Linked DNA regions of Luteolibacter sp. Y139. The protein of the gene in region 1 binds, or shares a complex with, the protein of each later gene. Links are inferred from orthologs where the notes say so. Each region holds a gene or a part of one and is shown on either strand. Other genes may lie near its edges.

Region 1 (15,219 bases):
TTCTTCACCGCACCCGTCACCGTCGCGATCACCTCGCCCACGCCAGGAGTCACGATCAACTACACCCTCGACGGCTCCACGCCTTCCGCCACCGCGGGCACCACCTACACCGGCCCGCTGACGATTTCCTCCACGTCAGTGCTGCGTGCCATCGCCACCAAGCCCGGCTGGGAGTCCACCGACGTCGATACGCAAACGTATCTCTTCCTCAATGACGTGATCACCCAGTCCTCCACTGGCACGCCGCCGCCCGGTTGGCCGTCGGCCAGCGGTACCTCGCAGGTGCTCGACTACGGAATGGACCCGGATATCGTGAATCACTCGAACCCGGACATCGGCGGGCAGGCATCGGTGAAGGCTGCGATCGCCTCGTTGCCAGCAGTTTCGATCACCACCGACTTGCCGAATCTGTTCAACATGAACGGATCACAAGGCATCTATTCAAATCCTAACAACCGCGGCTTCGCGTGGGAGCGGCCTGCTTCGCTGGAGTGGATCAATCCACCCAATGGCACCAATCCGAACGGTACCAGCGAATTCCAGGTCAATGCCGGCCTGCGGCTGCGCGGCGGCTACTCGCGCAGCACGGACAATCCGAAGCACTCCTTCCGCGCGTTCTTCCGCGGCGAGTATGGTGACTCGAAGCTGACCTATCCGCTCTTCGGCCGCTACGGAGCGCAGGAGTTCGACCAGATCGACTTCCGCACCGCGCAGAACTACTCATGGTCCTTCGGCGGGGATGACGCCAATACCTTCCTCCGCGAGGAATCGACCCGCCAGGCCCAGCTCGACATGGGCCAGCCGGGCTCGCATGTTCGCTACTTCCACCTCTTCCTCAATGGCCAGTATTGGGGGCTCTACAATCTCGACGAACGCACCGAGGCCGACTTCGCGGAAAGCTACTTCGGCGGCCACAGCGCGGACTACGACGTGGTCAAGGCCGAGCAAACCGCGGACTACACGGTCGGTGCCACCGACGGGACGCTTGTCGCATGGCAGGATCTCTGGAACAAGGCCAAGACCCATCGCGCCAATCCGACCAACGCGAACTACTTCCGCCTGATGGGACGCGGAGCCAATGGCGTGACTCCAACGGCCGATCCCGTTTTGTTAGATCCGGACAATCTCATCGACTACCTGCTGCTGACCTTCTGGACGGGCAACCTCGACGGCTGCACCTCGGCCTTCCTCGGCAATGATCGCGCCAACAACTGGTTCGGCAGTCGTCGCCGCGATGGCAATCCGGGCCAAGGCTTCCGGTTCTTCGCGCACGACTTCGAGCACACGTTCTTCAACGTGGACGAGGACCGCACCGGTCCCTTCACCGCACCGAACGAGTCGAACTTTTCCTACTCGAATCCGATGTTCCTCCATCAGGACCTGATCGGAAACGCCGAGTATCGGATGCGCTGGGCGGATCGCGTTCACAAGCAGCTCTTCAATAACGGCCCCTTCACGCCAAACGCCTGGCAAAACCGGATCAACAAGCTCGCGGGCGTGGTCGATGACGCCATCATCGCCGAGAGCGCCCGCTGGGGCGATGCCAAGGTGTCGACGCCCAAGACCCGCCAAACCTGGATCAACGCGCAGAACTCGCTGCTCAATTACCTGCCGCAGCGCACGTCGGTCATCCTCAATCAGCTCCGCGCTGACGGACTCTATCCCACGCTCGATGCGCCGGTGGTCACCCCCTTCGGCGGCTACCAGAACAGCGGCGTGCAGGCGGTAATCAATGGTCCGGCATCCTCGACCTGGTACTACATGCCGGACGGCTCCGACCCGCGCGCGGTGGGCGGCGCGGTGAAAAGCGGTGCCCTCACCTACACCTCCGCCACGACCAGCGAGGATCTCATTCCGATGTCGGCATCCGGCTGGAAGTATCTGTCCGATGGCAGCAATCAGGGCACCACGTGGCGCGCGGCGGCATTCAGTGACGCCTCCTGGTCCACCGGCACCGCCGAGCTCGGGTACGGCGATGGCGATGAAACCACGATCATCCCGATCACCGAAGTCTCGCCGGGCCAGAAAACGGCGACCTCCTATTTCCGTCGTGCCTTCTCGGTCACCAATCCCGGCCAGATCACGAACCTCAATGTCACGGTCGAGTATGACGATGCCTACGCCGTTTACCTGAATGGCACCCGCATCGCCGGCAACCTGCCGGTGGACCCTGCCTACAACTACTACGCGGGTAATAACATCGAGGACACCCTGGCCACGACCCAGGTGAATCCCGCGCTGCTGCTCGCCGGCAACAACGTCATCGCCGTGGAGATCCACCAAAGCGCTCCCACGAGCTCCGACATCAGCATGAATCTCTCGCTGACCGCCACCCGGTCATCGACGCCGACGCCGCTGTTCCTGACGGGAACCGGCGAGCGCAAGCTGCGTGCCCGTGCCTTGAGCGGTGCCACCTGGAGCGCGATGACGGAGGCCACCTTCCTGCTGGATACCGATCCGGCGTCGCCGTCGAACCTCGCGATCTCCGAGATCCACTACCACCCGGCCGATCCCTCGCCCTCCGAGATCACCGCGGGCTTCGAAGACGGGAGTGACTTCGAGTTTGTGGAGTTGCTCAACACCAGCAACCGGTATGTCGATCTCGATGGGGTATATTTCTATGGTGCGGTGAGCTTCAATTTCACCGGAGCCGCCACCGGCCGCACGCTCGCACCCGGCGCGCGGGTGCTGGTGGTGGGGAACCTTGATGCCTTCCAGCACCGCTACGGCAACAATCTGCCGGTAGCCGGCCACTACTCGGGCAAGCTCGATAACGCCGGTGAAAACCTGATCCTCTACACGCCCGGCGACAGCGTGATCCGCAGCGTGAACTACGATGATGCCTCCCCGTGGCCTACCGCCGCCGATGGCACGGGAGTCTCGCTCGTTCGCCGTCATCCCACCGAACCGGCGGGAGACAACGACCCGGAAGGCTGGGCCGTCAGCGGTGCGATCGGCGGCTCGCCGGGCACTGCCGATGTCTTCGCACCGGGGACCTTCGACGCGTGGACCACGGCCACCTTCACGCCGGCGCAGCTCGCCGCATCCGCGACGTCCGGCCCCTCCGCCGATCCCGACGGCGACGGCCGCAGCAATGTCGAGGAGTATGCCTTCGCCACGCAGCCATTGGTACCCGACCAGCCGGACGTGATCTTCACGTGGAGCACGGTGGCCGCGGCCAAGCATGCGGCCGTGCGCATTCGCCGCCCTACAACAGCCACGGATGTCCTCTACGAACTCCTCGCCAACGACAGCCTCCAAGGCGAATGGACGGTGATCGGAAGCACCGCCGCGGAAACGACGCCGCTCGGTTCCGGCATCGAGCACGCGGTCTTCCGCGACGCCACACCGGCCACCGGGGCAAAGCGCTTCCTGCGCGTGCGCGCGACGTGGAAGCCGTGACATCTATTCGGCAGGAGGTTCCTTCCCATCAAACCGCGGACAGATCCCGGACCGCTACGCGGTCACGATCCTGATATCGGCGACTCACTGGCGAACTACGGCAAGTTCCGTACTTCCCAGGATCCGCCATTCGCCTTCTTCGAGGTCATCGGGCAAGGCAAGCCCGCCGATCGACACTCGCTTGAGTTCCAGCACGTGATTGCCAGCCGCGGCGAACATACGGCGCACTTGATGATAGCGGCCTTCCTCAAGCGTGATCCGGGCTTCCTTCTCGCCGAGCACCTCCAGCGTCGCGGGCAAGAGCGGCTTGTCCTCGCCGCGCAGGACGAGTTCGCCATTGGAGAAGAGCGCTTCCTCGTGTCCTTCCAGGGGACGATCGAGCGTGACCTGATAGGTCTTCGGCACGTGATGCTTCGGGCTGATCAGGCGATGAAGGAGCTGGCCATCGTCCGTCATCAGCAGCAGGCCGGTGGTGTCCTTGTCGAGGCGGCCGACGGGACTGAGCACCGGGTTCCGCAGGGCGTAGCGCGGAGGCAACAGGTCGTAGATGGTGTCTCCGGGATCGTCCGTGCTGCAGGTGTAGCCGGCGGGCTTGTGAAACATGAGCGTGAGCGGAGCAGGCGGATCAAGCGGCTCGCCCTTGAACAAGATCTCGGCATGGGGAGGGAAATCCTTGGTGCCGAGCACGCGGCCCTGGATGTCAGTCACCACGCCCTTGCGCAGGAAGCCTTCGACATAGCTGCGTGAGCCGTAGCCAAGGTTTGCGAGTAGTTTCACCAGTTTCATCTGCGGAAGTCGTTCGAGGTTCCCATCCGCTTCTCGGCGAACAGCAGCTTGTAGGTCGAGTTCTCGACCGGCTTGCGCCAGACTAGGCCAAGCGCTTCGAGTTCGGGTTCGTAGGGAAGTTGACGGTTCGCAACGAGTAGCAATCGTCCGCCGGTGCGGAGCGCCGCAGCGGCAACGCGGAGGAAGGCTCTTCCCAAGTGAATGTCAGTCGCTTGCCCGGTGTGAAACGGCGGGTTGCTCACGATGACCTCGTACTTCCCCGGCACACCGGCGACGACGTCGTGCCAGTGATACTCGAAGTTGCCCTCGCCGAGATTCTTCCGCGCGCATGCCAATGCCCGTGCATCGGCCTCGAACAAGTGGATCGCCTTCACCGCCGGATTGGTCTCGGCCACCGCCTTGGAAAGATAGCCCCAGCCCGCGCCAAGATCAGCCACCGCGCCGCGCAGATTCTTCGGCAGATTTTCAACCAGCAAGGCCGAGCCGGGATCGACATGATCCGCACTGAAGACGCCGGCTTCGACGAGGAAGCCACCCACCTCGCGCGGTACACCGAGCGCGCGCCACTCGGCGAGCAACGCCTCATCCCAGGTGCCATCCTTCACCGCGTGGAAGGCGCGGCACTTGTGCTTCGAGAGAGAAGCGATCTTGCCCGCCGCCTTCTCCAATTCCTTCTCGAAGCGCTGCGCACCGCCAAGGTTGGCCATCGCCACCACCAGCGTGCCACCATCTTCTAACAAATCATGCGCCTTCGCGAAGGCCGCGAGTGTCTCGTCCTTCGACTTTCCCGGCAGCAGCAGTACCAGCGGCCAGGTGCCGGACGGTTCGTCGACTCGCGCGAAGCCCGCCTTCTCCCACGCCTCCGCCAGCGGTTTCAGCGGCTGCCAGCCAGTAACCTGCGGCCATGCCTTCAAGTCCGGATGCGGCTCCGCCCCGAGGAACAAGGCCCGTGACGGCGCTGCGATCTCCCCTTGCGAAAAGGGCAGCAGCAGGGTTTCCAAGGCGGGGCTCACGCCGCGGACGATGCACACCGGAGGCCTCGCCTGCGAAGCGTGAAATCACGGCTCGCCAATATCCTCGTTCCACACCGTCGGATTCGCCTCGATAAAGCGGCGCATCAGGTCCACGCACTTCGGACTCTGCACCACCTCGATCTGGACGCCGCGGCTCTTCAGCAGCTCTTCCTCGCCCATGAAGGTCTGGTTCTCGCCGATGACCACCTTCGGGATGCCATAGAGCAGGATCGCTCCGGTGCACATCGGGCAGGGCGAGAGCGTGGTGTAGAGCGTGCACTCGCGATAGATATGGGCAGGCAGGCGGCCGGCATTCTGGAGGGCATCCATCTCGCCGTGGAGGATGGGATTGCCCTGCTGCATGCGGCGATTGTGGCCTCGCCCGAGGATGATGCCTTGGCGCACGATGACGCTGCCGATGGGGATGCCACCTTCGGAAAGACCCGTAGCAGCTTCCGAGATGGCGGCTTGTAGGAAGGGATCCATGGCGTTAGTCTCCATTGTTGAAACCGTCCGATATCTCCGGCACGGCGTCTGCTAAAATCAGCCCACGTTAGCGAATCTCATGCCTAAAGTAAGACTTTCTGGAACCGTTCTCGGCACCGATGACCCGGGCCGTGCGGTCCGCGCCCGCCTCCTCTACCTGCTCTTCGGGGCCGGTTGGGACATCTACAATTCGAACGGCGACCAGCGCATCACGCTCTCCAACATCGAGCGCAAGATCATCGAGGCGGAGTCCTTCGTCTTCACGCCCGGGGCGACGCTGGAAGACATGTTCAAGGCGATCTCGATCTTCGTCGGCTACCAGACGCTCGACCGCAATCTGGCCGGCAAGCCAACGGTGATCCTCAACACCGACTTTTCCTGGGACCCCTTCTTCTCGGTGCTCACCCACCTGAACAAGATGGGCACCATCAAGCAGAACTACCGCGACTTCCTGCTCGCCGCGGAGAGCCCGGAGGGTGTTTTGGAAACGCTCGAACTGGGCCGTGAGAAGGGCGTTCCGGATGCCGGCCGCGAAAAGATCGGCGAGTGCAAGGGCACGTCCTTCGAAAATCCGGTGCCGTCCGACTATGCGGGCAATGTCTGCGTCTTCTGCTCGGCCACTTTGGAAGATCCGGCCTATCTCGCCGACGGCGAGGAACTCGGCCGCCTGCTGGCGGTGAATCGCCTCGGCTGCGTTTCCGGTGCCGGTCGCTCCGGCATCATGGGTGCCGTGGTGGAGGGCTCGGTGGGCGCCGGCGGCTGGACCGCGGGCTCGAACGTCCCGCACATCATCGAGCTCGAAGGGCTGCCCGACGGCCTCTCCAGCTTCTGGCTGCGGCCCGATATTTACACCCGCATGGAGGTGATGATCGAAAACTCGGACGCCTTCGTAATTTTCCCCGGTGGGGCTGGCACCGTGCAGGAGCTGCTCGCGCTGATGATCTTCAAGCAGCAGAAAAATCCGCTCATGACGGGCAAGCCGGTGGTGCTTTTCAACCGCGCCAACCCGGCCGGAGTACGCTTCTGGGACCCGCTCATCGACCTTTTGAGCGGCATGTGCCCGGCCGGCGACTTCGTGGTGGCGAACGAGTTGGGCGAGATCCTGCCTGCCATTCAGCGCGGTCTGCCAAAGCGCGAAGCGGCCCCGGTCTAACGGCCGGGCTGCCAGCAATTGTGGAATGCATGATTGCCGTCCCCGGCTGGAGATGGCATTTTCGCAACGGATGAAGCGCATTTCCTGCAGCGCCGGGAGCACCCGGGCACGCACGGCCGCACGGCTGGGCGCGCTCCTGCTTGCGCCCTTCCTGCTCACCCAATGCGCCACGAATTACTCACTGGTCGCCAACCGGCCGGAGGAAGCCGTGCGCAATGAGACCTTCGGCTATCGCAAGTGGATGCGGCCGGATGCCACGCCGGAGACCGTGGTGGTCGCCCTCCACGGCTTCGACGGAGCCTCCATCGACTACGAGAATCTCGGCAAGCGCCTGCTCAAGGAGCAGCCGAAGATCGCCGTGTATGCCTATGAGATCCGCGGCCAGGGAAAGGATCCGCTCAAGGCGCGCCGCGGCGACATCGATGACCCGAACCTCTGGTTCAGCGATCTCGGGAAATTCTCCGCCATGGTCCGCGCCAAGCACCCGCACGCCCGCATCGTGTGGTTCGGGGAGAGCATGGGCGGGCTCATCATTTCCCACGCCTATCAGCAAGCCGTCGCCGCGGGCCAGGCGCCACCGTGCGACGCCCTGGTCCTGTCCTCGCCGGTCGTGAAATTCCGCGAGGATTTCCCGAAGTGGAAAAAGGACCTCGTCCGCGGGGCCGCGGAAGTCGCCCCGACGGCCCGGGTCTCGCTGGAGACGATCGCTGGAGGCCAGGAGGTCCAGATGACCCATGACACCCTGCACTCCGAGCAGGCCGAAACGAACTCCTGGCACATCGACAAGCACACGCTGCGGCTGCTGGTGACACTCAGCGACCTGATCGACAGCATGCCGGACTGCGCCCGCACCTTCGCGGTGCCGACACTGGTGCTCCACGGCGGCAAGGACTTCTTCAGCAGCGACAAGGACGTCGCGGACTTCTACGGAACCATCCCCAAGGAGGCCAACCGCACCCTAAAGAACTATCCGGACAGCTATCACCTGCTGATGTACGACGACAAGAGGGACCAGGTCATCGGTGACGTGGAAAAGTGGCTGGTGAAGCTCCCGGACATCGAAAAATGAGCCTGTGGGCCTCGCCCGGCTTCGCGATTGCCAAGCCGCGGTGGCTGTTCCAAGGTTCCGTCCGATGACGAAGCCCGTCTGCTGCCTCCTGATTGCCCTCGGACTCGCCGCCTGCGCGAAGAAGGACGTCGTCGTCGATCAGCCGCCTCCCACGGAAGGCACGGCCAAGCCCGTCAACAAACCCCGGCCCGATCCCGGCGAGACCCCGGCGGTGCCACCCAACAAGCTGGTGAACTCGCAAAGCGGCATGATGGTGCCGCCTCTCGAGAACACACTGCCGACCAGAAACGACATGACGGCCACCGCGCCGGTCGGCCCGGGTGGTGGCGGCGTCATCGCCACACCGCCGACCGCGGACAAGCGGGGCGAGTGACGGGACGGCGGCCGTGCGGCTCATGCCGCTGAATCGGTTTGTCACGGTCGCGGGGTTGTCGATGGTCGGCAGCTCCATGAGCACCCTTCCCGCGCCCCATAGCGACCGAGAGGTCCGCCGGCTCCGCGATCTCTCGCTGCAGCAGGTGCGCTCTGGCGTGGCCGCCTGGCTCGGCTGGCTGTTCGACGGGCTGGACATGCACCTCTACACGCTGGTCGCCACGGCCTTCGTGGCGGTGCTGCTTTCGACCGGCGAGTCGGATCCGGAGGTGGGCAAGAAGGCGTCCATCATTCAGGCCGCGTTTCTCATCGGCTGGGCGCTCGGTGGTGGTTTCTTCGGGCGCGTGGCAGACCTGCTAGGCCGGAGCCGGGCACTGGTGCTGACCATTCTGACCTATGCCTGCTTTACCGGCCTCTCGTTCTTTTCGACGGAGTGGTGGCATCTGATGGTGTTCCGTTTCCTCGCCGCGCTCGGCATCGGCGGCGAATGGGCGGTGGGTGCATCGCTACTCTCGGAAACGTGGCCGAAGTCGTGGCGGCCGTGGATCGCCGCCACGCTGCAGAGCGCGGTGAACTGCGGCATCCTGCTCGCGTGCGTGGCGGGAGCGCTGCTCGCGGGTCACCCGCCGCACTGGATCTTCCTCGTCGGCATCGTGCCCGCCTTCATCACGCTGTGGATTCGCAAGTCGGTGCCGGAGACCGAGGAGTGGAGCGAGGCGCGCAAGGACCAGCCCGCGCCGAAGATCCGCGAACTCTTCGGGCCGAAAGTGCGCAGCATCACGTGGAAGGTGATGCTGATCTGCGCGGTCTCGCTCACCGCACACTGGACCTTCATGTTCTGGCAACAGAGCTACATCCGGAGCTTGCCCGAGGTCGGTGCACTGAAAGCGGATAAGGACCACGCGACTGTGATGGCGCTGCTGTGGATCATGGTCGGCTCCATCATCGGGAACTTCGTCGCGGGCTTTCTCGCGAATGTGATGGGCTACGGGAAGGCGATCGCGCTGATGCTCGGCGGCTACTTCCTCGTGATGTGGTTCACGTTCTCACGCGGCCATGACCTGCACACGGTCTATTTCCTCTTCGCGATCACGGGGCTGATGCAGGGCTGCTTCGGCCTCTTCACGATGTGCCTGCCTCCGCTGTTCCCCGTGCTGCTGCGAAGCACCGGCGCGGGTTTCTGCTACAATATCGGCCGCATCCTTTCTGCAGCGGGCGTGGTGTTCTTCGGGATCTCCAAACACAAGGTGCAAGGCGACTTCGCCGGTGTGCTGCTGATGGCCTCGTGGCTGTTCATTCCCGCGGCCTTGTTCGCGCTCTTGCTGCCGGCGGAGGAGGATCAGTGAAGTGGCGATCTACGCCGTGTCGACGGAACGTCGACACCCCAGAAAGGAAAGCGGCCACCCCGATCCGGGATGGCCGCCATGCCCAATTACCCTATGAATTCTATCAGGGAGCGGTGACGCTGGCGCGGAGGAAGCCCTTCGCAGGCGTCAGTCCATTCGATCCACCGAGACTGAAGCTGCGGTAGCTGTAGCCGGCTCCGGCGGGAGGAAGTCCCGTCGTGATCGCCGTCGGAACGGCATTCACGGTGACCGGGAAGCCGCTCAGCGTGGTGCTGCCGGCGATCGAGTAGGTGATCCCATCGGCCACCGACGCCGCGGTGGACGGCGCGCCATTGCCAAAGGCGGCAGTACCGGTGCGGATGGCCGCGGTCAGGATCAGCTCCTTGTTGCTATCTCCATCGATATCGCTATCGGCAGCGAAGACATAGATCTTGGTCCCCACGCCGCCACTGGCGGGATTGCCGCCGAACGCGAACTCGGTGATGTTATCCACGCCATCCTTATCCGGATCGGCGGTCTGGCCGATGATCGCCGGATTGGTCTCTCCCGGGAAGAAGCTATCAATCCAAGTGCCATAAGGCGTGCTGCCGGAGGTGGTGACACTGAGCAAGCCATCACCGCTGATCAGCGACGTTTCGAAGTTCGCACCGAGCGCAGCGATCGATCCAGGACGACCCCACTTGCCGACGGCTTGCGGAGCTCCGTTGATGAAGAGCTGGTCGATGACATCGGTGCCCGCGGCCGTGAGGATCAGCGTGCCTCCCGTATTCAGGCGGACGTCCGAGCCATCGGCGAAGGTTGAGGCGAGGTTCAGCGCGAGGGTGCCTTGCGAAACCGTGGTATCGCCCGTGTGGCCGATCGCACCGGTGATCGTCTGGAAGCCGCTGCCGGTCTTCACCAGGCTGAGGCCGCCACCGGTATTACCGGTGAAGGTGGCCGAGGCATTGCCATCTCCGATCGTCAAGGCGCCGCCGGCAGTCGAGGTGACGACACCCGAGCCGCTCAGGCCATTGATGGTGTCATTGAAGCCGCCAATGTTGAGCGTGCCATTGTTGACGACGCTGCCCTTCGTGGCACCGTTGGGGATCTGGTCGGTAGCGCCGAGGATCAGGAAGGTCCCGGCTCCCACCGTGGTGTCACCCACGTAGTCATTGGGATTCGCCGTCTGGTTCGCCAGGGTGATGGCAACCGAAGAGGCATTGAGTTGGAAGCCGCTCGGACCCGTGACCTGTCCGGTCAAGCGGGCAGCGCCGGTGTTGGTGAATGTCGCATTCGCCAGGTTCGCCGTGATGGTTCCGGAGAACGTGTGCCCCGCCGTATCCAGCCGGATGCCAACCTGATCGGTGCCCAGTGCGGTATTGAACACGATCGCGTTCGCGATGGTGTAGCCACCGGCGGTATCCAGCAGAAGGCCGGCCTTGTCGGTCGCGGTTTCACCGATAGTGATCGGACCGGTTCCGAACGGGCTGCTGACGATCGCTCCCGCAGAGCCCACCGTGACCGGTGCCGAAGTGATGCGAAGGCGTGTGCCGGTGGTGGTGCCGTGTGCCAAAAGCAAGCCGCCGGAGAACGTGTTCGGATTGTCGAGCGCGAGGATCGTGTTGCCGGTGTTGGCATTACGAACGGTGACCTTCACGGCCTTGTTAGGACCATTGAGGATCTTGTTGGAGATGGTGTTTGTCTGCGCGGGAATGGTGAGCGTGGAAACACCGGCTCCGGCACTGCTATCGGTGATGGTGGCCGTGGTGGCACCCGCACCGAGGTTGGTGAAGCTGGCATTGAAACCATTCAGGTCGAGCACGCCGGTTCCCGACATGTTCAGCAAGGCGCTGGCTCCGAAGGCACCTGCACTGCCTGCCTTCAGCGTCCCATCCGAAATGGTGGTGGTGCCGGTGTAGTTGCTGGTGCCAGAGAGCAGCCAGGTGCTGAAGCCGGACTTGGTCACCGCCGTCGCGCCGGACGTACCGGGGTTGTTGATCGCTCCCATCACTTGGTTGCCGGTGGCAGTACCGCCGAGCACCAGGGTGGTGGAGAAAGTCGCATTGGCAGTGTAGCCACCGAGAATGTGATTTCCCGTGGTGGGGTTCAGCGTCAGCACCCCGCCGCCGGCGACATTGTTGATGATCCCCGTGCCGAGCGAGTAGCCATTGCCACCGGTCACGTTGATCGTGGTGGTGTTCACGTTGAAGCCCGCCGGAGCGATCGTCAGGGTATTGCCGGTTCCCGAGCCAAGCTGGTTCACGTCGAGGGTGACCGTGGCGCTCCCCAGGCCGCCGAGACCATTGCCGCCGGAGAACGTGACCGGATTGTCAGAGCGGAGCTGGAGAATGCCACCCGCGTTCAAAGCCAGCGGCTGCACGGCGCCAACGGTCTCAACCGAAAGTGCCGAAGAGATGCCCGAGACCGTGTTTCCGGGATTCGCCTGGAGCTGGAGGATGCCATTGGAATTGATGACCGTGCGGTTGGCGCTGGCGGCAGGTCGGCCCGTGTTGTCACCCGAGAGCACCACCGTGGCACCCGCGTTGACGGTGAGCGCACCATCAAAGGTGTTGTCACCGGTCAGGCTCAGAAGGCCGGTGCCAGCGGTCAGCGAGCCGGTGAAGGTATTGTCTCCATTGAGAACGATGGAATTGCCGCCGGTGGCCACGTTGATCACATCGCTGCCATTGTCTGCGATGACCGAGTTCACCGTCAGCGGATGAGTCGGGCTGTCGTTGCCCAGATTGAGGGTTCCGAATTGGGTCGTGAGCATCCCTTGGTTGGCCGAGCTTCCGATCGTGAGACTGTCGGCAGTCGGCGTTTGCCAGATCGTTCCACCGCTGAAGTCGCCGACCATGAGAACGTCGGTGGCGTTGGCCGGAGCGATGGTGGCAGGCCCGGCGGTAGCACCCATCTGCAGGAAGCCGATCTGATTCAGCGGCGAATCGGTCAGAGTGATGTTCCCGGCGGTGCCGCCGTTCACGATGCGGACGATCGCAGCGGGATCGCTCGGGATCGTGCTCGGGCCGAGACGGGTGACGTCGGCATAGGCACCCGCGTAGGCCGTGATCGGACCGGCGAAGTCATTGGTGGAATTGGTGCCGATCACCGGTTGTCCGGCGACCATCACGCGAGCCCACGGCAGGATGCCGTTGGTATTGGTGCTGTCGGTCGTCGCAATGCTACCCGCGCCGAGTACCAGCGACGAACCAGCCCCTGCCGTCACGGTTCCGAGCTGGAGCTTCGCGCCACCGCTACTTTGGGTGACATAGCTGGTCTTGCCTCCCACCAAGGTCGTGGATCCCACGAATTCGGTATGGGTTCCGCCGGCCAGATCGAGCGTGCCGCCGTTGAAATTGAGGATACCGCCATCGGCAAGCTTCGAGCTATCGTTGATAGAGTAGTCGAGGCGGAGCGTGCCTTCGGTGATGGTGGTATTGCCGGTGTAGGTGTTGTTTCCGGAAAGGGTCCACGTGCCGGTGCCGGCGTCCTTCAGGACGTTGACCGGATTGGTGCCGTTGGTGATCGCTCCGGAGATCGTGCCGTTCGAAGCGCCGCGGAGATGGAAGCCGCGGTTGCTGGTATTCGCAGCGAGGGTGCCGGAGATCGTCAGGCTGCCGGCATTCGAAAGGAAGGCAGTGCCACCGCCGCCGGAAGTGGCGGTGAAATTGCCGGCGATCGTGTTGTTGCCCGCGTTGTTGATGATCGCTGCTTCACCGGGAATCGGCAGGGGATTCGGGAAAGAGAGCGCATCGAAGCTGGTGGTGAACGACAGGTTGCTGGCGAGCGAGATGTCACCGCCGCTGCCGTCGAGAACGAGCGAGCTAAGGCTGCTCGGGTTCGCGGACGGGACGACCGTGATGGTCTTGGGCCCCACGCCAAGGGCGGAGGAATTGGTGATGACGAGGTCGCCGGTATTGACGTTCACGCCGCCGGTGAAGGTGTTGTTGCCCGAGAGTGTCCACACGCTGGAGCCGTTGTTCTTGAGCACCGAGGTCCGGTTGACCACGCCTGCCACCGTGATGACGGCACCGGCGGTGCCAGCACCGGAAGCAGCGGGGCTGATGGTCACGACCTTGGTGCCGGTGTTGACCGCAGTCACGGTGGTACCGCCCGCGATCCCCGTTCCCGAGATCGTGGCTCCGTTCACGATGCCATCGACCGAGGCGAGCGTGATGGTGGTGGCTGCCGCGGCGAAGTTGGCCGCCAGCGTCGTCGTGCCAGCGGTGGCATTGTCCAGGATCTGGCCGGAGATTTCGCCGGTGCCAGCGGTGGATCCGTTGAGTCCGAGGGTTTTGCTGCCGAGGCCGCTCGCGGTCACATTGGCAGTGAGCTTGAGCAGGCCGGTGCCATTGTGGCTGATGCTGCCACCTCCAGTCGTGCCGCCGAGATCGAAGGTGCGGTTGGTGGTTTCACCGGTGCCGGTATAGAGGAGTGCGGAGGTGTTTCCGATACCGCCGAGCGAGACGACGGCATTCGTGCCAAGCGGACCGGACACGCCGGTGTTCTTGATGGTCGCGGAGCTGATATTACCCGCAAAGCTGCGCGTGGGTCCGCTGTAGGTGTTGTTACCCGTGAGGACGATGGTTCCGCCGCCGGCCTTGGTCAGCGAACGGGAACCGCCGCTTTCCGAAATGGTGCCGCTGATCGTCACCGGGCCGGAGTTGCTGCCGATGATGCCGTCCCCGGCTCCGGTCATGTCGCCAGCCAGCGTGATTGGCCCAGCCCAAACGGTGTTGAGGTTGTCGACGCGGAGCTGGCCGAGGGATTCCCCGGTATCGCCCCCCGCCAGCGTGACCGCGGCGTTGTGAACCCCGGCGCCGGCAAGAAGCGTGCCGTTGGCGAGGATGTTGATCGTCGCGGCCGCATTGTCCGCGCCATTCATCTGGGCCTTGCCTGCACCTGCCGCAGCACCCACGCCGATGTTCCAGATGCCGGTGAAATTGGAGTAGTCGCCGTTGAGAATGGTCGTGTTGGTTCCAGTGCCAAGGGCGGTGACATTGGTCGTGCCCGCGCCGCTCAACGCATTGCCCAAGCCGGTGAAGGTCACGTTGGCCTTGTTGACGTTCAGCGTCGCGTTGTTCACCACCGGGCCGAAGCCGAGCGAACCTTCATGGCTGGCGATCAGGGTGCCGGCGTTGATGGTGGTGGTTCCGGAATAGGTGCTGGCGGCGGTGCCATTCAGCGTGAGCGTGCCGGCACCGGCCTTGGTGAGTGAGCTCGCCGAACCGGCGTTGTTTGCGATCGTTTCCGCGATCGAGGCACTGTCACTTGCATTGGTCACCGTGATGGTGCTGGCGAGGTCATTGGCCAGAACGAATGATCCGGCACCCGCGCTCGTGACGCTGAAACCGGAGACCGCGAAGGTGATGTCATTCACCGTGTTGGTGGTCGTGACCGCGATGGCTTCCGGCGTGCCTGAACTTCCATCGAACAGCGCGTCGGAATTCTGGACCCAGGTGATGGCCCCGGGGCTCCAGTTTCCATTGCCGGCGGCGGTGCTCCAGTTGTTGGAGGGCCCGGCGGAATTCCACGTGAGCGTGGCGGCTTGCACCGAGCAAGTCAGTGCGGTCGTCAGTAACGATAGGCGCGCCGCGGAAGCCAGCGCTTGGG
Region 2 (15,314 bases), on another replicon or contig:
TCGGTCCGCCGTCGCCGAAAACCACATGCAATACCGTATCTTCGAAAGCCGGATCAGCTCCATGACCGTGCGCTTCCCAATCCGCCGGACGCAAGTCCAGCTCGATCGGCCCCTCGCGCCTCTCCCCGGCGATCTCGACCGCCGCGTGCAGGAAATCCGGCCCGGCCGAACGGTTCCACTCGCCGAATTGTACGATGCGCACCGTATTTCCCGCTGCGTCGCTGAAATCCCGCCCGAAGGCCCCGGCGAACCACAGCGCCTGAAGCTCCAGCTCCGGAGGTAGTGCAAACGCCGATGGCTCGGCCACGCCGGACCGGTCCCACACGGCAGCGAGCAGTCCCGAGTAGTTCTTCATTTCTGAGGGGGCTGCGGCTGGGCTGGCGGCGGGGGTGGGGGATCCAGGATATTCAGCCACGAGGTTGCCGCGAGCGACTCCGGGATGTCTGCATACAGGGTGCGCGCGCCGCGCAGCACCTTGATCGCCTCGGCCTTCTTGCCGGCCTCGCGTTCCATGGCCGCTAGGTGCAGGTCCATCCGCAGCCGGTCCGGCTTGTCCGCGTAGTAGAGCTTGGCCTTGCGGAACTCCTCGGCCGCTGCCGTCTCCTCCTTCCGGTTCGCGAGTGAAAGGGCCTCCGCTTCTAACAAGACACCGCTTTTCATCCGGTCCGCCGCTTCCCGCAGCATCGCCTCCAGCTGCTTCGGGTCATCCTTCCAGCGCAGGGCCGCCAGCCGCATCGCGCGGTAGACCCGGTCGGCGTCGGCCTTCTCGCCGCTGCCATCCAGGTGAATGAAGGGCCGGTAGAGCGGATCGCCGATTACGACGTTCTGCCAGGAAAGAACCGGCACCGCCATGTAGGCGGCCTCCACCAGCGTGTAGCCTGCCATCAGGCGGGCATTGAAGATGTCGAAATTGTGGGTCAGCGGCAGATAGGGCTCGTAGACATTGCCGAGCGTGGCGGCAGCACCCTTCGCCAGCAGCGGGGCGCACCAGTTCTTGGTGGCATCGCGGAGCTGCGTGGCACTGAAGGAGTGCAGATGCACCGCCACCGCACCCTTCTTGAACTTGAAGTTCGGGTTGGTGAAGGGCCCGTTCACATTCCAGTCATACCATCCGAAATAGAGGGCCGTGTCATGCAGTGGGTAGTTCGTCGGCAGGGTATCGGGAAAGCGGTCGATGATCACCGGAATGCCAGCATCGCGATGGGCCTTGGCCACCTTCTCCATCGCCGGGTCACCTTCCGGGCTCTCGAGATACTTTTGCGACAGGTCGACGACGGACATTCCCCACAGGCCGGTCTGCTCCGTCTCGATCGCGTCCTTGATCATCTGCCCGCAGATCTCCTTGGTCGGCCCGTCAATGCGTCCCACCAGGGTCATCGGCAATCTCGCCTCGGCGGCGGTCTTCTCCTGCTTGAAGTAGGGGTTGTTCACCATGCCCTCGACGGGCACGCCTTCGTTCCCCAGCAGGGCCAGCTCCGAATCCACCGCGGCCTGGGTGGTGTCGGTGAAGGGCTGCTTTCCCGGCGGCGGCGGAAGCGCTGGTCCAGTGCCGGCGATCCGGCTCGGCACGCCCCGCATGCAGACCAGGATGCGGATCTTCGACTGCGTCGGCGACAAGTTCCCCTGGGCATCGCGGCCGCGGACCCACCACTCGCGGCGGTCATACTCGCGGATCAGCCGGTTGCGCAGCTTGTCATCGAAATCCTTGCGGGAGATTTCCTCCGCATCCGGAAGTTCCAAGCCCACCAGATGGTCCGCGGGAATGCCGCGCACCTTGGCATAGAACTCCGCCAGTGCCTTCGAATCCTCGGACGTGGAATTGAACAGCACCGCCACCGACGCGGGCTCGGGAGGTGCGGGCAGGGCCTGCAAAACCCCGCAAAAACATAACAATAAGCCGAGTCGCCGCATCACCCGGCGAACAATGCCTGTTGGAGACGGCGAGGCAAGCCCGGGGAGGGGGCCGGAACCGGCAGAAATTTCGGATTTCCGAAATGCTTTTGTTGCGATTGAATGCCGCCACCTTGATCGAGATTTTCCCATCCTTGGCCCATCCCGTCTGGTACGTGCCGGCCTTCCTGATCGGCGCCTGCATCGGGTCGTTCCTGAACGTGGTCATTTATCGCGTGCCCATCGGGTTGTCGGTAAATGAGCCGAAGCGCTCCTTCTGTCCGAAGTGCAAGGCGGACATCCCGATGCGCCTGAACATCCCGCTGATCAGCTGGCTGTGGCTGCGCGGGAAATGTGCGAACTGCCGGGCTCCGATCGCCTTCCGCTACTTTGGGGTGGAACTGCTGACGGCGGTGCTCTTCGCGGCGATCTGGTGGTTTCTCCAGACCTCGGTGCCGCTCGGTCTCTTCCTCAAGCCGGAGCTCGGCGCACTGCTGCCGCTGTGGATCATGGCCGGCTTGTTCGTGGCGATTGCCTTCATCGATATCGAGCACCTGATCATCCCGACCTCGTTCACCACGGCGATTTCGATCGTGGGCTTGGGCGCGGCGGCACTGTGGCCCCGGTTGCCGGATCTCTCCGGCTGGGCCAGCCTCGATCCGTTGTTGGCCGATGGCTTGAAGCAGTCCGTGCTCGGCTGGATCATCGGCTTCTGCGGCCTTTGGTGCATGGTGCTGTTAGGAAAGCTCGCCTTCGGGAAGAAGAAGATGGAATTCGCCGAGCCGGTCGCATGGAAGCTGATCGAGCCGGAGAACGACGTGGACCCGATCTTCTTCGAGATGAATGACGAGAAGACCGCATGGTGGGACATCTTTTACCGCAAGACCGACCGGCTGATCCTCACCGCGACGGAAGTCATTGCCAATGGCGAGAGCCATGGAGCTGGCGAAGTGACGATCCGGGAACAGAGCGTGGAACTGCCCGGGGGAACGGTGATCCCGCTGGATGAGCTGAAGTCGCTGGAAGGAAAGGGAACCCGCGCCGTGATCCCTCGCGAGGCGATGGGAATGGGCGACGTGCACCTCATGGGAGCCATCGGCGCCTTCTTCGGTTGGGCCGGTGTTTTCTTCAGCCTCTTCTCGGCGTCCCTCTTTGCGATCGTGGCCGCGGTCTTGGGTCGGATCGGTTTTGGCAAGCAGCTTCCTTTTGGCCCCTTCCTGATCCTTGGCGCACTGACCTGGATGTTCGGCGGATGGAAGCTCGCCGAATGGTATTTTAGCAGGTTCACGATCGGCCACTAAAGCCGGTCAGTGGCAGCACGATGGCAGTTCCTTTTCCTGCACTACCTCCGGGGTTCGGACCGGAAGCGTATCGTGCAAGCGCCACGCCAGCACCAGAGCGGTGACCAGGGCCAGTCCGCGCTGGATGCGAGCCATGCCGGTGGGCGTGAGCTTCTTCCGCAGTCGCTGGAATTGATGCTGCACCACCCACAGCAGCGGCACCGTGCCGAGGCCGAAGGCGAGCGCCACCTCCGCGCCACGCGCCGCGGATCCCGAGGCAAGCAACGCGAGGAAGACCGCATACAGCGGCCCACAGGGAAGGAATGGCGTGAAGAGGCCAGTCAATCCCGCGCCGGCAATCACCGGCAGCTTCATCGTCCTGAAACGCAGCCTCGCGATGAAGCGCATCAGGAAGGCGGGGCGTGGGATCTTCTTCTCCAAGCCCGTGGCTAACAGCAGCAGCGCTGCCACCAGTGCCCACGGCAGCAGCACCGCCGGCGAATGGAAGAACCAGCCGAGCGGCTCTTTTCCCAGTGCCCCGCACAATGCGCCAATCGTGCTGTAAGCGAAAAGCCGTCCCGCGTGGTAGGCCGAAGCCGCGGTCATGCGCTCGCTCTCGCTTTTCGCCATCATGCCGACTCCGCACGCCAGCGGACCGCACATGCCAGCGCAGTGCAAGCTGGTGGCTAGTCCGGCCACGAGGGCTCCGGCGAGCGTCAAGTCCATGGTGTGGGGAATGACGAATTCAGAATGTCCGAATGTCGAAGGGCTCCTGTTCAGGGCATTTCATTCGTCATTCGGAAATTCGTCATTCGGCCTTAATTTCGATCTGCTGCGGGGCTTGCTTCACGGCCACGGTGATAAGAGCGGTCCATGCCGTGATCAGCAGCAGAAAGGCGAAGCAGACGAAGATCCATGGATGGCGGACGAAGAAGGCGGGACGTTCGGAGTTCATGATGGGTCAGGGTTGAGGAGTGGAAGGCTCGGGGCCGAGGAAACGCATCTGGTGACGCAGCACCACGTCACCCGGCTCTGCATGGATTTCGATTTCGAGGTCGGCGGCTCCGCGATAAGCTGTCGTGGGAGCCACTACGATGGCGGGGCGGGTGATCTCTCCGCCCGGCGGTACCTCGATGGAGGTATCGGCGCCGCTCAGCGTGTAGCCTTCCGGCGCGTTGGAGAGATGCAGCGTGAAACGAGCGGGCTGGTTGCGCTTGTTGTAGAAGCGGACCTGGTAGTGGTTTCGCACCGCCGTGGCATCGGTGTAGAAGGGTTGGCCGCGCATGCGGGTGAAGTCGGCAGTGAAGGGCCGCGCTTGTCTCCAGCCCGCGATCGCGAAGGCGATCAGCCCCAGCGCTCCCAGAATGGTGTAGGCAATCACGCGCGGGCGGATGAGGCGGCGCTTCTTCCCGGTGAGGCCATTCAACGAATCGTAGCGGACCAGTCCTTTCGGCCGGCCGATCTTCGTCATGATGTCGTCGCATGCGTCGATGCAGGCGGCGCAGCCGATGCACTCGAGCTGCAGGCCATTGCGGATATCGATGCCGGTCGGACAGACATTCACGCAACGCCGGCAATCGATGCAGTCGCCCGTCACCTTGCCCTTGGAACCACGGGGCTCGCCGCGCTTTTCATCGTAACCGACGTTCACCGTGTCGTCATCGGTCAGCGCACTCTGCAAGCGGCCGTAGGGGCACATGATCACGCAGAACTGCTCACGGAACCACCCGAAGCAGAACCACAACGATGCGGTGAGGAAGATGACGATGCCAAACGAAGTCGCGTGCGCCAACGGTCCCTCATGCATGTGCTCGTAGAGCCGCGGGATCGAGACGAAGTAGGAGAGGAAGACGTGGGCGATCAGCGCGGAGCAGATCGCGTAGAGCAGGTGCTTCGTCCCGCGCCGGGCGATTTTCCCAGCGCTCCACGACGCGGCATCCAGCTTGCGGCGCGCGACCGCATCGCCCTCGGTCCAGCGCTCGATGCGGCGGAAGACGTGGTCAAGGAAGACGGTGTAGGGGCAAGCCCAGCCGCACCACAGCCGGCCTAACAATGCAGTCACGAAGAACAGCGTGAAGCCCAGTCCCGTGACGCCGAAGAACATCACCCACAGGTCCTGCGGGACCAGCGTCAGGCCGAAGACGTGGAAGCGGCGCTGTTCGACATCGAAGAACAGGGCCGGGTTGCCATTGATGGGAATCCACGGCAGCGCGATGTAGATGGCGATCAAGAAAGCGCCGAAGATCCGCCGCGCGGTGGTCCACTTTCCCGACACGTCCGCAGTGTGCAGGAAAAAGCGCGATCCATCCTGATTGATCGTGGTGACGGAATCGAGGTTCGGACGCTTCTGGACCGGGGAAGACATGATGGAGCGGACAGGGGAACGGTGGCAGGCCGGCGGCTCCGTGACTGCGCATCCTCTCGCAGAGAGTCCGCGGATTCCACCTGTAGCGGAACGACTGCGTCGTTCCGGCTGGGCACGGGTCGCATCAGCAATTCAAGCGGCGCTTCCCCTTCAAGCATCGCCCCGCCGGAAGAGCGCAGCCCTCCCGCTACATGGGCTGAGCGCTTCCAGCCGTCTCTTGCAGCTTCGCCATTCATCCATCGAACATTCGGTCTTCGAACATTCGAATTCGCAGAGCGCCAAACCATCGGGAACAGGCTGAACAATGGCTTGGAACAGTCGTTCGCGGAAGCGTGGGTGATCGTGGTGGTGGTCGGTTTCGTTGGTTTTCATTTGGGGGGATCGGTAAAGGCAGCACTCAGCCGCCGAAGTCCTTCGGATTCCTCGAAATCAGGAACGCCGTCAGCTCGGCGATCTGTTTCGGCGTGAGCATCTGTCCCCAGGCCTGCATCTTCGCGCCATTGTTGCCGGGGGAGTCGGCTGGCGTGCCCTTGTTGATCAGGTTGAAGATGTCCATCGGCTTCGCGCCATACTTCCACTGGCCGTCGGTGAGGGGCAGGCCGGGCAGCGGGATCTTGTTGCCGCCCACGTTCATGGTAGCGCTCAAGTCGGCGGCGTGGCAGGCGACGCAATTGATCGAGAACGTCGCTTCTCCCGATGTCACGATCGACGGATCGGTGGACCACTTCGAGATCAGCGTGGCGTCATCGAGCGATGCTAGCGTGGCAGCAAGCTCCTTGTCCTTCTTTTCCTGAAGCGCGGTGACCTCCGCGATGATGTGCTGCTGGTCCGTCTTGTAGACAGCCGTGTGGTAGTAGAGCACCCAGTAAGCAACGAACCACACGATGCCACCGTAGAAAGTGAAGAGCCACCAGTTCGGCAGCTTCTGGTCGAATTCCTGGATGCCGTCGTACTCGTGCTCGCGCAGGATGACCTCGCCCTTCTCCTTGGCGTAGTCGCCGCGTTTGATCTCGTCGTCGGGATTCATGGATCGGAAGGTTTGTCGGAATCGTTCAAGGGAAGGTCGGCCATGCGCTTTTGCTCGTCTGGCTTCAGGCGGATCGCGCGCAGCGTGGTGACGAGGAAGACGGTAAAGAGGACGCCGAAGGCGATCATCGGGACGATGGTCGCCCAGTCTTCGAGGATGACGCGTTTGAACATGGCAGTATCACGGGTTGGCGGAGGTTTCGCCCTTGCCAAAGGCCTTGGTCTTGTCGGTGACGTTGCGGTAGCTGTCCGGATCGAGCGGCACTGCCGCGGGCGGGCCGTCCTTGTGGATCTCGTGGTAGGTGCCGAGCTTCTGGACGTAGGCGATCAGCGCGACGACTTGGCTTTCCGAGAAATGGCGGACCAGTTCCTCGGTGCTCGCGCCCTTCATCGGCTCGTAGCCGACGGGTGAAGATCCTTCGAAGAGCGAGCGGGCGATGGCCATGCCTTGTTCGCGGGCCTGCTGGTCGATCTCATCCTTCGTCCATGCCGGGAAGGGGACACCGAGTTGGCGTTGGACGGCGATCTTGTTCGGCAGCGATTTGAAGTCGGTCTTCTGCTCGTAGAGCCATGGGTAAGGGGGCATGTTCGAGTCGTCATTCGCCCAACGCGGGTTCATGAAGTGGAACCAGTGCCACTTGTTGTCGCGCTTGCCGGAGCGGACCTTGTCCGAGCCCTGGACGAAGTTGCCGCCCTCACGGGCGAGGTCGGGCCCCGTGCGCTTGGAGCCCCATTGATACGGGTAATCGTAAAGCGACTCGCCGAGGTGCGAGAAGTCGTCCTTCACGCCGGCACGGCCGTAGCGCATCACATCCGGCATCAGCGTGCGGATCATTTGCGAGTGGCAGTTGTAGCAGCCCTCGCTGACGTAGAGATCGCGGCCGGCGAGCTCGAGTGGTGTGTAGAGTTCCTGTAAGCGCCCTTCGATGTTCTTCTCGCGGTTTACCAGCAGCGACGGGACGATCTGGACGCTGCCGCCGATGGCCACGGCGATGAAAGTGAGCAAGGTGAAGGGCAGGTAGTTCCGCAGCAGGCTTTCGTGCCACTGGTCCCAGGCACCGCCCTTGGCCTTGAAGACGCGGACGGCCTTGATCACCAGCAGGATCGTGGCTAGCAGCGCGGCCTTGTCGGCATGCGGCGGCAGGAAGAACCACAGGATCATCATCGCGAGCGCGGCCACGCAGTAGGCGACCGGATCGCTGAAGAGGGCTTCTCCGAAGCGCAGGCGATCGTAGGTCTTCTCCGGCACGGCGACTTCCACCGTGTCATCGGTCGCCTTGCCCGAGCGGGCGGTCATGAAGATATTCAGCGCGCAGAAGAAGAAGCCGAGCAGGTAGAGTCCGCCGCCGAAGGAGCGCAGGATGTAGGGGAGCTGGATCGCCTTGAGCGTTTCCACGAACTCATACTTCAGCGTGGTGCCGCCTTCTGCGACTTCGCCAAGCATCAGCCCCTGCGTGATGCCGGCCGTCCACATCGCCGTCACGTAGAGCAGGATGCCGACGAGCCCGACCCAGAAGTGCATGTTGGCGAGCGAACTCGACCACAGTTTGGTTTTCCACAGTCGCGGAGCCAGCCAGTAGAACATGCCGGCGGCCATGAAGCCATTCCAGCCGAGCGCACCGGAGTGGACGTGACCGATGCCCCAGTCGGTGTAGTGCGAGAGTGCATTCACCGCGCGGATCGAAAGCAGCGGTCCTTCAAACGTGGCCATGCCGTAGAAGGTGATCCCGGCGGCGAAAAACTTGATCACCGGATCGGTGCGCAGCTTCGCCCATGCGCCGCGCAAGGTGAGCAGGCCATTCAACATGCCACCCCACGAGGGAGCCCACAGCATCAGCGAGAAGAGCATGCCAAGCATCTGCAGCCAGCGCGGCAGCGAGGTATTCAGCAGGTGGTGAGGCCCGGCCCAGATGTAGATGAAGACCAGCGACCAGAAGTGAACGATTGAGAGACGATAGCTATAGACCGGCCGGTTCGCTGCCTTTGGCAGGAAGTAATACATGATCCCGAGGATCGGGGTCGTCAGGAAGAAGGCGACGGCGTTGTGGCCATACCACCACTGCACCAGGCCATCCTGCAGGCCGCCGAAGATCGGGTATGAGTGGATCCACGAAGTCGGGATCGAGAGGTGATTGACGATATAGAGCATCGCGACCGTCACGATGGTGGCGATGTAAAACCACAGCGCGACGTAGAGGCTCGGCTCATTGCGCTTGGCCAGCGTCCAGAAAAAGTTGATCCCGAAGATCACCCAGACCAGTGCGACCGCGATATTGATCGGCCAGATCAGCTCGGCGTATTCCTTCCCGCGGGTGAGACCTGCCGGTAGGGTGATCGCTGCCGCCACGATGATGAGCTGCCAGCCCCACATATGGATCTTGGAAAGGAGATCCGAGGCCGTGCGCGTCTTGCACAATCGCTGGGTGGAATAGTAGATGCCCGCGAAGGCCATGTTGCCGACGAAGGCGAAGATCACCGCATTCGTGTGCAGTGGTCGCAAACGGCCGAAGGTGATGTATTGCAGGCCCTCGCCTTTGAACAAACCGCCGGTGATGGTCTCGATGAACTTGCCGTTCATCTGCCACCACGAGAGCTGGGTGGCGCAGATCACGCCGACGAGCATACCCACGATGCCCCACACGATGGAGGCGATCATGAACTGCCGCACCGTGCGGTCGTCGTAGGTGATAGTGGTGGTCTTGGCGGTCGCGGTGTTCATTTCGAAGTCGGGGTGTCGTCGTCGAGGGGCAGCAGGGAATCGCGTTCGGGCGACGAACGGCGCGAGCGGCGGAACTCGCCGGCGAAGCAGAAGATGAAGATCCCGGCCAGGCAGGAGCTCACGAGGATGGTCAGGGCGATGACGTTCATGGCATCACGGCCAGTAAAATGCGGCCGCATGAACCCGTCCCCGCGCCGCTTGCCAGAGAGTGCGCGGATTCTATCAAACCGTGTCCGCCATCTCGCGTGTGGTGCTCCACTCAAGGTAGGTGTCGCCGATGATCGATGGCAGCGAGCGGTCGCTGAAAAGCTCCGGCCGCAGGATGAGGTGGAGACCTTTCCCGTCGGCGGGCGCCGGTCCCAAGGAGACGCGGAAGACGTTGGTGAGATCGACGCATCCCTCGACTGCAAGGAGGCCATCAAGCACCGCATGACCGCGCCGGGCGAGCGCCCCCAGTACCTTGCGGCGGCTGCAGGGGCTGTTCGGCGGGCAATTCTTGCAGCCGTCGTCCATGCCCAGCAGACTCCGCTGGGTCGGCGTTTCGGAGATGGCTTGGATCAATTCCGGGGCGAAGGCGGTCCATCTGCCTGCTGCGTCATCGTCAAACTCATTCAAATGTCGGGCAATCGCAGGAGCGAGGCCGGCAGGAAGCTCCGGGAAGCCATGAAGCACCACGCCCGGCGCAGCGGTCCGGGGAGCGAGGAACCATCGATGGAAGGCGGGTAGATTGCTGGCGAGCATGACCCGGAGCGTAGGAGTCCGGGCGGGCTTCTGCTGCGCATCCGTTTCGAAAAGGCGCGCGGATTTTCTGAAATCAGCTAGCGGCGAGGGGGACCGGAAGGCAATGCAGCGCAAAAAACGTTCGCCATCCCGCGCCGGGTCGTTCGGAATCCCGCCTGTGATCCATCCGACGGCGATCATTTCCCCGGAAGCCAAGCTCGGCGCGAACGTTCGCGTCGGGCCCTACTGCGTCATCGAGGCCGGAGTCGAACTCGGCGACGGCTGCGTGCTCCACTCCCACGTCGTGCTCGGTGGTCCGTCCCGGATCGGCAAGGACAACGAGTTCTTCCCGTTCGCCGTGATCGGCGGGAAAACCCAGGACCTCAAGTACGAGGGCGAGCCGACCTACCTCGAAATCGGCGACCGCAATGTTTTCCGCGAGAACACGACCGTTCACCGCGGCACTCACGCCCATACTCCGACGCGGATCGGCAGCGATAACCTGTTCCTCTGCTACTCGCACGTCGCCCACGACTGCCAGCTGGGGAACCACATCATTCTCTCCAACAACGGCACCCTCGCCGGTCACGTGGAAGTGGCAGACCACGCGATCGTCTCCGGTCTCGCGGCCATCCACCAGTTCTGCCGGATCGGTTGCCACTCGATCATCGGCGGCTGCGCGAAGATCGTGCAGGACGTGCCGCCCTACATGATCGTCGATGGCAATCCCGGTGCGACCCGCGGGCTCAATCTCGTCGGCCTACAGCGTCGCGGATTTTCCGAGGACGACATCAAGGCGCTCAAGAAGGCCTACAAGAAGCTCTTCCTCAAGAAGGACGGCAACCTCGCGAACCTGCTCAGCTCGCTGAAAGCGGATCGCCCCGCGAACTCCGAGCCGGTGAAGCACCTGATCGAGTTCATCGAGCGCTCGCAGCGGGGGATCTCGCGGTAGGCGAACTCAGGGCGTCACCGGAGACCGCTCGGCTCCGTTGACGAGCACCTTTCCTTTGTCCCGAAGATTGACCACGTCGCCCGACTTGAGGGCTCCGTAGTCCTTGCCATCCACGGTCAAGGTCTTGCCGTCGGTCTTTGCTTTCACGCTCTCCCCGTTGAATTCGATCCCGCCCGTCCCTGACGAGGAGGATGAAGTTTCGTCGGGGACTTGGAATGTGATGCCTTGACCCTTCAGTTCCGTCCCGGTCGAGACGACAGCCTTGAACTTGCACGAGCCGAGAACGAGGACGGCGAGCAGGGGCAGAACGGACCATTTCATCCGGATGAGCCTAGCCTGACTGGCCTTCAAGACAAGCCAGCGGTTTAGACCGTCATCTCGCCTGCCTGAGCGGGATTGGCCGGATCGAGTGGAACCCCGGAAACCAGATGGATATGCAAGTGTGGCGTGCTCTGATAGCTGCCGCCATTCGTGATGATCTTGTAGTTCGTCTCCGCAAGCCCGCGTTCGCGGATGATCGACACCGCGACCTCGAGAAGCTCCGAAAGCAACGTCGAATCGGTCACATCGACCAGCCGCGCGATGTGCTGCTTCGGGATGATCACCACGTGCATCTCCCAAGTCGGCCGGGTGTGCTCGAAGGCAAGCACCCGGTCCGTCTCCGCCACCACGGTGACGGGGACACGGCCGCTCAGAACGGAGTCGCAGTAGAAGTCGCCAGCCACGGCGGAAGGGAAGAAGGAGGAAATCAACCCTCGATTTCCGCTCGTGCATAGAGTTCGGCCAGCGGCAGCGAGGCTTCGATTTCCGGTAGGGGAACGGCAGCCTCCAGACCGTCGTAATGCTCTACGGCAAATCCGCCTTCGGAACGGCGGCGGTAGGCTGTGACCGATGCCCCGTCGGGCTCGACGAGAAGTAGAACCTTGAGTGAGGAGACGGTCAGGTAAGCGTCACGCTTCTCGCCAAGATCAGCGCGGCGAGTCGATTCACTTAGGACTTCGATCACGACTACCGGTTGGTCTTGGAAGTGGTCGGTTGCCGGGTTGGGGTGGCAGACGACCATCGCGTCAGGATAGTAAAAGCGGGTGTGATCGGGGAACTCGATGCGAACTTTGGTGTCGCCGTTGAAAGGCTGGCAGGGCTTGCCCCGGAGCTGGACGGCGAGGAGAACAAGGGCATCGGTGGCGATGACATTGTGCCGGTTCGTCGCGCCAGCCATGGCGTGAACCGTGCCGCCGATATACTCGTGCTTCACATCGCTGACTTCCTCGCCGGCAAGGTAGTCAGCGATTGAAAGAGGCGATGCTTTCGCGAGAGCGGTCATGGTGCGAAACTATAGGATATGCTGTTTGGCGGCAAACCGGGATTTTGGGCTCACACGCACACCGGGCACTCGTTGATCTTTTTGAAGAAGTCGTTGCCCTTGTCATCCACGAGAATGAAGGCGGGGAAGTTCTCCACGCGGATCTTCCACACGGCTTCCATACCGAGCTCGGGATACTCGACGACTTCCTGGCTCTTGATGTGTTCCTTCGCGAGCAGGGCGGCGGGGCCGCCAGCGGAGCCGAGGTAGAAGCCGCCGTGGGCCTTGCAGGCATCGGTCACGGCCTGCGAGCGGTTGCCCTTGGCGAGCATCACCTTCGAGCCGCCGTGGCTTTGGAAGAGATCCACGTAGGAGTCCATGCGGCCTGCGGTGGTCGGCCCGAAGGAGCCTGACGGATAGCCCGCGGGAGTCTTGGCCGGGCCGGCGTAGTAGACCGGGTAGTCCTTGATATAGGCGGGCAAGTCGCCGGTTTCATCGAGGACTTCCTTGAGCTTCGCGTGGGCGATATCGCGGGCGACGATGATGGTGCCGCTCAGTGAGACCGCGGTGGTGACCGGGTACTTGCTCAGCGTGGCGAGGGTCTTCTCCATGCCCTGATCGAGGTCGATCTCCACGCCCTTGAATTTCCAGTCGCGATACTTCTCCGGGATGAAGCGGCCGGGGTTCTTCTCCAGCTTCTCAAGGAAGATCCCGTCCTTGGTGATCTTCGCTTTCGCCTGGCGGTCGGCGGAGCAGGAGACGCCGATGCCGACCGGACAGGAGGCACCGTGGCGCGGCAGTCGCACCACGCGGACATCCAGCGCGAAGTATTTCCCGCCGAATTGCGCGCCGATTCCAATCTGCTGTGCCAATCCTAACAGCTCCTTCTCCAGCTCCAGATCGCGGAATGCCTGGCCTTGGATATTGCCGGAGGTCGGCAGTGCATCATAGTAGCGCGTCGAAGCCATCTTCACCGTTTTCAGGCAGGTCTCCGCCGAAGTGCCACCGATGACGATCGCGAGGTGATACGGCGGGCAGGCAGCCGTGCCCAGCGAGCGCATCTTCTCGACGCAGAATTCCTTCAGGCGTTTCGGATTCAGCAGCGCCTTCGTCTCCTGATAGAGGAAAGTCTTGTTGGCCGAGCCGCCGCCCTTGCTGACGAAGAGGAATTTGTAGGCGTCACCGTCGGAGGCATAGAGGTCGATCTGCGCCGGCAGGTTCGTCTTGGTATTCGCCTCGTCATACATCGTGAGCGGGGCAGTCTGCGAGTAGCGCAGGTTTTCCTCCTGATACGTCTTGTGAATGCCCTTCGACAGCCACTCGGCGTCATCACAGCCAGTCCACACCTGCTGGCCCTTCTTGCCGACGACTGTCGCGGTGCCGGTGTCCTGGCAAGCGGGGAGGATGCCCTTGGCAGCGATCTCTGCATTCTTCAGCAGCATCAGCGCGACCATGCGGTCGTTCTCAGTCGCCTCGGGGTCATCGAGGATCGCGGCGACCTGCGCGAGGTGACTCGGACGCAGCGTGAAATTGATCGCCTTCATCGCCTCGTTCGCAAGCAGCGCGAGACCTTCCGGCGCGACCTTCAGGACCGGCTTCCCTTCGAATTCCGAGACCGACACGTGCTCCGTGGTGAGGCACTCATACTCGGTCGTGTCGGGACCGAGCGGGAAGGGATCCTGATAGACGAATTCGGACATGCGGGGGAGCTTAGGCACGGCCCGCGGGGCGTCCAGTCCCGGGAAAAAATTGAATCCCCGCCGGCACGGGGCCGGACGGGGATCCGTTGGGGAGGATGGTTTCAGGCGCGGCGGCGGCGCAGCAGGGCCAGCAGGCCGAAGGCACCGAGCAAGGCGGACGAAGGCTCGGGGACCACGACCCAGAGACGGTCTTGGCCGTTCGGGACGGGGTCATTCCCGGCATCGACCGGCTTGGCATACTGGAAAGTGAATCCGGGCTGGTAGGTCCAGCCGCCAGCGACACCGGCGAGGAAGGTCTCGGCATTGCTCCGACCCAGCGCGATGTCCGGGTCCGCCACCGTGTCGACGCTGAAGTTCCCGCTGTCGAGATTACCCGATGCCGGATCGTGGATGATTTCCCACAAGGCGAGCTGCATGCCGGCCGAGTAGGCGAGGAGATCATTGTAGCCGCCATACCCGGCGTCCGGCCAATCGCCACCGCTGGCGGAAATCGCGTCGCGCACCATGCCGTCGAAGACCGGCAGGGTATTGTAGAGCAGGGCGGAGATGTCGTCGGACTGGGCAAGCGTCAGGCTGCCGAAGCCCGAACTCACGTCGTAGTGAGTGCTTTCGTTGAAGCCCGCGCCGAAGTCGGCACAGAAATCGAAGATCCACGCGCCCCCCGGACCCGTCCGCAGATCCGCTCCGGCATATTGATTCACCGAAGAGGCACCGAGCGTGATCAAATACTGCCCGGACTCATAACGCTGCTCCAGATCCGGCTGCAACGTCTGGGCCAACGCAGGCAAGGCCAGCGCGGCAAAAGACAGAACGGTCGTGAGCGTGGGGAACCGCATCGTTTTGAGGGATGCACCGGCGAACTGGACCGACGGTGCAGCGGAGGTGAGGCGATATTTAAGAAATCCTAAATGATCCGCAAGCTTTCATTTCCGCTCGCGGGCGCATCGATTGGAGACGAACCGTGCCCCGAGCGGCATTTGGAAAAGCACGCGCGCCATGGCAGTCATCGATACCTTCCTGAAACTGATGTTAGAGAAGCGCGCCGAGCGCCTAGTTCTGGTCTCGGACGCTGTCCCGTACCTGCTGAAAGGCGGGGAAACGATCGAGCTGTCGATGCCGGCCCTCAGGGAGGACATGCTGGCGCGGATGGTGAAGGAGATCACCGGCGATGAACTTTCGGCACGGAAGGAAGGGACGTTCCGCGCAGCCGATGGAGCCTTTGGCTATGCGGTGCTTCCGTCGGCAGGGGAACTCCGGATCGAAATCCACGCCGCCGGAGCAATGCCGCCAGCCGCGGAAGAGGAGGATCCTCTCACCAAGGCGGTGGCCGACTTCGCCAAGTCGCACGAGCCTGCCACG

Evidence for each region.
Region 2: the proteins of WKV53_RS23995 (region 1) and lpxA are in contact, whole or in part, in a crystal structure (PDB 4J09), measured with the Escherichia coli proteins. The link is inferred for Luteolibacter sp. Y139 from one-to-one orthologs.

What each region holds. Positions count from the first base shown.
Region 1 is NZ_JBBUKT010000012.1:125,271-140,489, forward strand. Bases 7,601-10,492 are described here. They hold WKV53_RS23995 (MFS transporter), read left to right. Parts: upstream 7,601-8,358; coding sequence 8,359-9,627; downstream 9,628-10,492. Other genes in these bases: WKV53_RS23985 (alpha/beta fold hydrolase), read left to right, coding at 7,601-7,909; WKV53_RS23990 (hypothetical protein), read left to right, coding at 7,974-8,282; WKV53_RS24000 (beta strand repeat-containing protein), read right to left, coding at 9,731-10,492. In the rest of the region: WKV53_RS23960 (lamin tail domain-containing protein), read left to right, coding at 1-3,402; WKV53_RS23965 (pseudouridine synthase), read right to left, coding at 3,487-4,188; WKV53_RS23970 (class I SAM-dependent methyltransferase), read right to left, coding at 4,185-5,201; WKV53_RS23975 (nucleoside deaminase), read right to left, coding at 5,247-5,687; WKV53_RS23980 (LOG family protein), read left to right, coding at 5,767-6,840; more of WKV53_RS23985, read left to right, coding at 6,911-7,600; more of WKV53_RS24000, read right to left, coding at 10,493-15,219. UniProt on the Escherichia coli protein: Probably transports across the inner membrane the two dehydrated forms of N-acetylneuraminate (Neu5Ac), 2,7-anhydro-N-acetylneuraminate (2,7-AN) and 2-deoxy-2,3-didehydro-N-acetylneuraminate (2,3-EN).
Region 2 is NZ_JBBUKT010000008.1:203,435-218,748, forward strand. Bases 9,052-12,038 are described here. They hold lpxA (acyl-ACP--UDP-N-acetylglucosamine O-acyltransferase), read left to right. Parts: upstream 9,052-10,124; coding sequence 10,125-10,952; downstream 10,953-12,038. Other genes in these bases: ccoN (cytochrome-c oxidase, cbb3-type subunit I), read right to left, coding at 9,052-9,280; WKV53_RS19575 (hypothetical protein), read right to left, coding at 9,277-9,429; WKV53_RS19580 (hypothetical protein), read right to left, coding at 9,503-10,021; WKV53_RS19590 (hypothetical protein), read right to left, coding at 10,959-11,273; WKV53_RS19595 (HIT domain-containing protein), read right to left, coding at 11,318-11,677. In the rest of the region: WKV53_RS19525 (DUF2851 family protein), read right to left, coding at 1-355; WKV53_RS19530 (TIGR03790 family protein), read right to left, coding at 352-1,872; WKV53_RS19535 (prepilin peptidase), read left to right, coding at 1,995-3,191; WKV53_RS19540 (sulfite exporter TauE/SafE family protein), read right to left, coding at 3,198-3,896; WKV53_RS19545 (hypothetical protein), read right to left, coding at 3,979-4,125; cytochrome c oxidase accessory protein CcoG, read right to left, coding at 4,132-5,535; WKV53_RS19555 (hypothetical protein), read right to left, coding at 5,686-5,907; WKV53_RS19560 (cbb3-type cytochrome c oxidase N-terminal domain-containing protein), read right to left, coding at 5,933-6,562; WKV53_RS19565 (hypothetical protein), read right to left, coding at 6,559-6,735; more of ccoN, read right to left, coding at 6,743-9,051; more of WKV53_RS19600, read right to left, coding at 12,039-12,276; WKV53_RS19605 (fumarate hydratase), read right to left, coding at 12,327-13,955; WKV53_RS19610 (hypothetical protein), read right to left, coding at 14,057-14,791; WKV53_RS19615 (type IV pilus twitching motility protein PilT), read left to right, coding at 14,952-15,314.